Regions from separate parts of the Mesorhizobium sp. IMUNJ 23033 genome, predicted to be linked through region 2. Evidence: predicted binding sites of a transcription regulator. Region 2 holds the regulator's gene; each other region holds the start of a gene.
The links. Region 2 encodes HrcA, which represses chaperone genes, less so after heat shock. Its sites were predicted from a motif close to GTTAGCACTCNCNNNNNGNGAGTGCTAAC; they were not measured.

Region 1 (2,265 bases), on a different contig from region 2:
TGTTGAGCGTGACGTTTTCGAGCTTGATACCGAGATCTTCCGAGATCGCGGTGCCGCCGGTGAGGATGGCAATATCCTCTAGCATCGCCTTGCGGCGATCGCCAAAGCCGGGCGCCTTGACGGCCGCGACCTTGAGGCCTCCGCGCAGCTTGTTGACGACCAGCGTCGCCAACGCCTCACCCTCGACATCCTCGGCGATGATCAGCAGCGGTTTGGACGACTGCACCACAGCCTCCAGCACCGGCAGTAGTGCCTGCAGGTTGGACAACTTCTTCTCGTGGATCAGCACGTAAGGCTCTTCGAGCTCCACGCGCATCTTGTCCTGGTTGGTGATGAAATACGGGCTGAGATAGCCGCGGTCGAACTGCATGCCTTCGACAACTTCCAGTTCGGTTTCCGCGGTTTTCGCTTCCTCGACCGTAATCACGCCCTCATTGCCGACCTTCTGCATCGCCTCGGCGAGGAAGCGGCCGATTTCGACATCGCCATTGGCCGAGATGGTGCCGACCTGGGCGATCTCGTCATTTTTGGTCACCTTACGGGCGTTGGTCTTCAACTCCTGGACAATCGCCTCGACGGCCTTGTCGATGCCGCGCTTCAGGTCCATCGGGTTCATCCCCGAGGCGACGGCCTTCGCCCCTTCCTTGACGATCGCCTGGGCGAGCACCGTTGCGGTCGTGGTGCCGTCACCGGCGATATCGCTGGTTTTCGAGGCAACCTCGCGCACCATCTGCGCTCCCATGTTCTCGAACTTGTCCTCGAGCTCGATTTCCTTGGCGACGGTGACGCCGTCCTTGGTGATGCGCGGCGCACCAAACGACTTGTCGATGACGACGTTACGGCCCTTGGGGCCGAGGGTGACCTTCACCGCATTGGCCAGGATATCGACACCGCGCAGCATCTTCTCGCGGGCTTCGGTATGGAATTTGACGTCCTTGGCAGCCATTTTTCAACTCCTTCCTTAGGCAGCATTTTGACGGATTAAGACCCTCGCTCAGGCGGCCTTCCTGGCCTGGATTTCGGTCTCGATCACGCCCATCACGTCGCTTTCTTTCATGATAAGCAGGTCTTCGCTGTTGAGCTTGATCTCAGTGCCGGACCATTTGCCGAACAAGATGCGGTCGCCGACCTTGACGTCGAGCGGCGTGAGCTTGCCACTTTCGTCGCGCGCGCCCGGGCCGATGGCGATGACTTCGCCCTCCTGCGGCTTCTCCTTGGCAGTGTCGGGAATAATGATGCCGCCGGCCGTCTTCTCCTCGGCCTCGATGCGGCGAACCAGGATACGGTCGTGCAATGGACGGAACGTCATGTCGTTCTCCTTCAGGACAAACAGATTTTTAAGGTTCCTCCACACCGGACCGGCAATATCGGGCAGGTGCGGGGCGCCGCGACCCTTCTTCAGGCATCGCGCGCATATCGACCTAGTTTTGCATTTTTTGAGTTTCAAGAGGTCGCTGAAAAAATTTTGGCACTCGGCATTTCGGAGTGCTAGCGACATGAATTCATGAAGCTATTTTGCCAGGGCGCACGATTTTCAGGTCTTGAAATTCGGTCCGAACTCCACGAATTTTTTGCAGTTGGAGTCCCGAAAGGGGCACGGCAACACCAAAGATGCCAAGGAGATTGTTAGGAAGCGGAGACCATCGATGGAACGAACCTTGTCGAAGAACATCCTCTCGATCGCCCCTGAAGCCTCTGATCCTTCGCTTGATCGCCTGCTCTTCCCGGCGCGGCACCTTAATCACCCCGATGAGGTAGTGGGCGACCGCACGCTCGACATTCAGGAAAAGCGCGCCATTCTAGCCTCATGGGCGTCGGATGCTTGTGCCGTCGAATCTATGCCCGCGTTGCGAAAGCCACCGGGTGCTGCGAGCCCGGTGACATTTGACGCGGTCATGGATGCACTTCGCCGCCTGGACGATAGTCGCGGCGAGATTAGCTGCGATTTCAAGGAACGGTGGGACCGAGAAAGCCCGCAAGGACTTGAGGCTTAAACGCATCTAAGAAGGGGTAGAGAAGCATAGTCAGCAGGGAATTCCAGCTGCAGATGGAGGGCTGCGGTCTCACAACCGCGGAGATCCATTACCACCTTCCCGATCATCCAAGCCTTTTACAGCTCTATGTCTGGCAGGAATACGATCTTGCACCGGAATTCCCGACCCTGAAAGGGTTTCTGGATTACTGGGAGCGCGAACTCGAAGGCGCGCTCCATTCCGTGCGCGTCGCTCATCGCCGCCTGATCCGGCCTTGCGAATGGCAGGCCGT
Region 2 (2,265 bases):
CATGACGAAATTGGCGTCGGTGCCGGCGGAAGAATCCTCGATATAGTCGAGGTCGATGACCGGCTGGCCGTCATGGATGCCGCAGGAAATCGCCGCGACATGGTCCTTCAGCACCTTGGCGACGCTGGCCATCTGCCGCGCTTCCATCCAGCGCAGGCAATCGTAAAGCGCCACCCAGCCGCCGGTGATCGAGGCGGTGCGGGTGCCGCCATCGGCCTGGATGACGTCGCAGTCGACGGTGATCTGCTGCTCGCCCAGCGCCTGCAGGTCGACCACGGCGCGCAAGGAACGGCCGATCAGCCGCTGGATTTCCAGCGTGCGGCCGCCTTGCTTGCCGGCGGAAGCCTCGCGGCGCATACGCTCGCCGGTGGAACGCGGCAGCATGCCGTATTCCGCCGTCACCCAGCCCTTGCCGGAATTGCGCATCCAGGCCGGCACCTTTTCCTCCAGGCTCGCCGTGCACAGGACGTGCGTATCGCCGAACTTCACCAGGCACGAGCCTTCGGCATGTTTGGAGACGCCGCGCTCGAAGGAGATGGCGCGCATTTCGTCGGCTTGGCGTTTGGAGGGGCGCATTCAGGCCTCTTTCTTCTGGTTTTCCGGAATCGTGGGCGGCTTGTAGACGCATGCGGCCCATGGCGCAAAGGAAAATGGACCGGGTTGCGCCGGCACGGCCTAAGTCTATATTTGAACCGGAGGTTTTTGGCCCGAATGACCAAGGCAGTCGATCCCGCGTCGCAGTCGCCGGTGCTCCAGTCACTGGATATGCGTTCGCGCGACATTTTTCGGCGCATCGTCGATTCCTATCTGAGGGATGGCGAGCCGGTCGGTTCGCGCAGCCTGTCGCGCATCCTGCCGTCGTCGCTGTCGCCGGCCACCATCCGCAACGTGATGAGCGACCTCGAACATCTCGGCCTGATCTATGCGCCGCATATCTCGGCTGGCCGCTTGCCGACCCAGACCGGCCTGCGCTTCTTCGTCGACGCCTTCATGGAGCTTGGCGACCTTTCCGACGAGGAGCGCCGCATCATCGAGGCGCAGGTGCGCGCCTCCGGCTCGGGCGCGACGCTGGAGCAAATGCTGACCGAGGCCAGCCAGATGCTGTCGGGCATGTCGCGCGGCGCTGGCCTGGTGCTCGCCGCCAAGAACGAGGTAGCGCTCAAGCACATCGAATTCATCCAGCTCGAGCCGACCAAGGCGCTGGCCGTGCTGGTGTCGCAGAACGGCGATGTCGAGAACCGCGTCGTCGACCTGCCCGCCGGCATCACCGTCTCGCAATTGCACGAGGCCTCGAACTTCCTCAACGCCCATATCCGTGGCCGCACGCTGGCCGAGGCGCGCATCGAGATCGCCCGCATCAAGGAAGAGACCAGGGCAGCCCTCGACACGCTGTCGCAGGACCTGGTCGAGAAGGGTCTGGCGGTGTGGGCCGGCGCCGACAGTGGCCTGCCGGCGCGTCTTATCGTGCGCGGGCGCGCCAATCTCTTGGAAAACGTCACCGCCCAGGCCGACATCGAGTTGCTGCGCCATCTGTTCGAGGACTTGGAGACGCAGGACGGGCTGGTCCAGCTGCTCGACCTTGCCGAGGAAGGACCGGGCGTGCGCATCTTCATCGGCTCGGAAAACAAGCTGTTTTCGCTGTCCGGCTCGTCGCTGGTCGTCGCGCCCTACCGCGACAAGGACGCCCGCGTCGTCGGTGCACTCGGCGTCATCGGCCCGACGCGCCTGAACTACGCCCGCATAGTGCCGATGGTCGACTATACGGCGCAGCTTATTTCGCGCATGCTGCGCTAGGTGAATTGGTATTCAGGTGAGGCCGGCCTGCAAACGCGGGTCGAAAACCACCATGTTGGTCGCTTCGCGCCCGTCTTCGACTCCGGTGCTGACCCGAATCTCAACACACCTTGGAAGAAACAGGCGGCCGAGGAGAAAAAGAATGGCGTTGGAATCGCTAAAAGCCCAGATCAGCCTGTTGCTCGAGGAAATGGTCAACCAGCCCGAGGACCAGCACGAAGTACAGGAGCAGCTGCGCGAAAAGCTGAGGGAGCTGCGCGCCATGGGCCTGCCGCTGCCGGCCGATCTCGTTGAACTGGAAAAGCGTCTCGACGACGATTTCTACGCTGCCGGGACCTGAACCGGCGATCCTTCAAATCCCTATGTGCCGAGGCCCTGCTCGGAACAAGCAGGCGGGTCTGCCCGTTTCGCTGGTCAAGGTGATCCGGAGACTACAATGATCCGATTGTTCGGTCCGGCGGTCGTTGTCGC
Region 3 (2,265 bases), on a different contig from region 2:
AGCGTGGCCAGGGCCTCGCCTTCGACGTCTTCCGAGATGATGAGCAGCGGCTTGGAGGTCTGCACGACGGCCTCGAGGACCGGCAGCATGGCCTGCAGGTTGGAGAGCTTCTTCTCGTGGAGCAGGATGTAGGCGTCCTCGAGATCGGCAACCATCTTGTCGGCGTTGGTGACGAAGTAGGGCGACAGGTAGCCGCGGTCGAACTGCATGCCTTCGACGACTTCGAGTTCGGTCTCGGCGGTCTTGGCTTCCTCGACCGTGATGACGCCCTCGTTGCCGACCTTCTGCATCGCTTCCGCGATCATCTTGCCGACCGACTCGTCGCCATTGCCGGCGATGGTGCCGACCTGGGCAACCTCTTCCGAGGTCTTGATCTTCTTGGCATTCTTGATCAGCGTCGCGACGACGTCGGTGACGGCGAGGTCGATGCCGCGCTTCAGGTCCATCGGGTTCATGCCGGCGGCAACCGCCTTGTGGCCTTCCTGGACGATCGACTGCGCCAGAACCGTCGCGGTCGTGGTGCCATCGCCGGCGATGTCGTTGGTCTTCGAAGCGACCTCGCGGACCATCTGCGCGCCCATGTTCTCGAACTTGTCCTCAAGCTCGATTTCCTTGGCGACGGTGACGCCGTCCTTGGTGATGCGCGGGGCGCCGAACGACTTGTCGATGACGACGTTGCGGCCCTTGGGGCCGAGCGTGACCTTCACCGCGTCGGCGAGGATGTTGACGCCGCGCAGCATGCGCTCACGGGCATCACGGGAGAATTTTACGTCTTTGGCAGCCATTTTTTACTCCTGGGCATTTCGCCCGAAATTCAGATTGGATGGTGCGGATGAAAGGCGGCGGCGTGTCAGCCGATGATGCCCATGATGTCGGATTCCTTCATGATCAGAAGGTCTTCGCCATTGAGCTTGACTTCGGTGCCCGACCACTTGCCGAACAGGATGCGGTCGCCGGCCTTGACGTCCAGCGGTACGAGCTTGCCGGCTTCGTCGCGGGCGCCGGAACCGACGGCGATGATCTCGCCTTCCTGCGGCTTTTCCTTCGCCGTATCCGGGATGATGATCCCGCCGGCGGTCTTGGATTCGGATTCAACCCGGCGAACGACCACGCGGTCATGAAGCGGCCGGAAATTCGACTTTGCCATTTTTGGATATCCCTGGTGCGGATGTTGAACGGTTCTCCTGTGCCGGAGAGTGGTTAGCACTCACCAGAAGCGAGTGCTAACGTGGCGGTGAGATAGGCCCTCGGTTGGTACTAGTCAAGACGGAAGAGGGGACGGGCGAAGAGCAAAAGACTTTGGAATCGGCGCTGAAGCACCGGCCCCCTTTTACGTGAGGAGAAAGCTCTTTCTGCACTTTGCTGCCAGTCGCAAGTCCTCATCGGCTCAAAACATCTCCGCCAGAGGCGCCTGCCTAGCGTAGCCAGTCTTGACCGACACCGAACCGCGGCCGCCTCTCATCACGCAATCTCTTTTCTCATTTCTCCGATTTCACAAATTATGGTTTGTCCCTTCCGTTCCTGGACCGAAGCCAGGCGCCGGTCCGTCGCGGACGCGACAAACCCGACAACAGCGAGTCAACGGAAGCGTACGTCGGGAGAGCGGCAACGAGTAGATGGTGCAAGTCCAGAATAGAGAGCAGGATTCCTCACAGACCGCGTTCGTCCAGGCCAGATCTCGCCGCCTCATCGTGCGCGGTCAAGCGCCGGACAAACGGAGCCACCTGACTGCCGAAGAGCGCAACGTCTTCGGCGTCATCCAACCCGTGGACCAAATCCCGCGATACCCAGTTTGCTGTAGCCGCGCAGGGCGAGCGCGATCTGTTCATTGCGGAAGCTTTCTCTGTAATCTGCCAGCCCGGTTGCCACTCCATCGCCGGCGACCGGAACAAGACAACGCTTCGAAAAGCATCTGAGTATTGAATTGTTCGACTTTTCAAGTCTGGCACCGGACTTGCTTCGCCTTCGCACATCCGCGGCCAACAGATGCCGCCGCCTGTGGAGGAAGGCCTGATGCAAGAAACATTCTACGCGGTCATGCGCCGGCAGGGGATCACCCGCCGAAGTTTCCTGAAATTCTGCAGCCTGACGGCGGCTTCCCTCGGCCTTGGACCGGCCCTCGCGCCGAAAATAGCTTACGCGATGGAGTCCAAGCCGCGCATTCCGGTGCTGTGGCTGCACGGGCTGGAATGCACCTGCTGCTCCGAAAGCTTCATCCGCTCGGCGCACCCGCTCGCCAAGGACGTCGTGCTGTCGATGCTTTCA

Region 1: ACFX5Q_RS33770 (co-chaperone GroES) is a predicted target of HrcA. The motif match lies at 1,465-1,493, and genes of this name have one in related genera.
Region 3: groES (co-chaperone GroES) is a predicted target of HrcA. The motif match lies at 1,200-1,228, and genes of this name have one in related genera.

Annotation. Positions count from the first base shown of each region.
Region 1 covers NZ_JBJACT010000058.1:17,329-19,593, reverse strand. The annotation lists partial or broken gene groL (chaperonin GroEL) at 1-946, opposite strand, end outside; gene ACFX5Q_RS33770 (co-chaperone GroES) at 995-1,309, opposite strand; gene ACFX5Q_RS33765 (hypothetical protein) at 1,647-1,994, shown strand; gene ACFX5Q_RS33760 (usg protein) at 2,048-2,265, shown strand, end outside.
Region 2 covers NZ_JBJACT010000025.1:71,812-74,076, reverse strand. The annotation lists gene rph (ribonuclease PH) at 1-576, opposite strand, end outside; gene hrcA (heat-inducible transcriptional repressor HrcA) at 712-1,794, shown strand; gene ACFX5Q_RS24295 (hypothetical protein) at 1,937-2,134, shown strand; gene ACFX5Q_RS24290 (PQQ-dependent sugar dehydrogenase) at 2,231-2,265, shown strand, end outside.
Region 3 covers NZ_JBJACT010000047.1:23,239-25,503, reverse strand. The annotation lists gene groL (chaperonin GroEL) at 1-785, opposite strand, end outside; gene groES (co-chaperone GroES) at 851-1,147, opposite strand; gene ACFX5Q_RS32285 (hydrogenase small subunit) at 2,014-2,265, shown strand, end outside.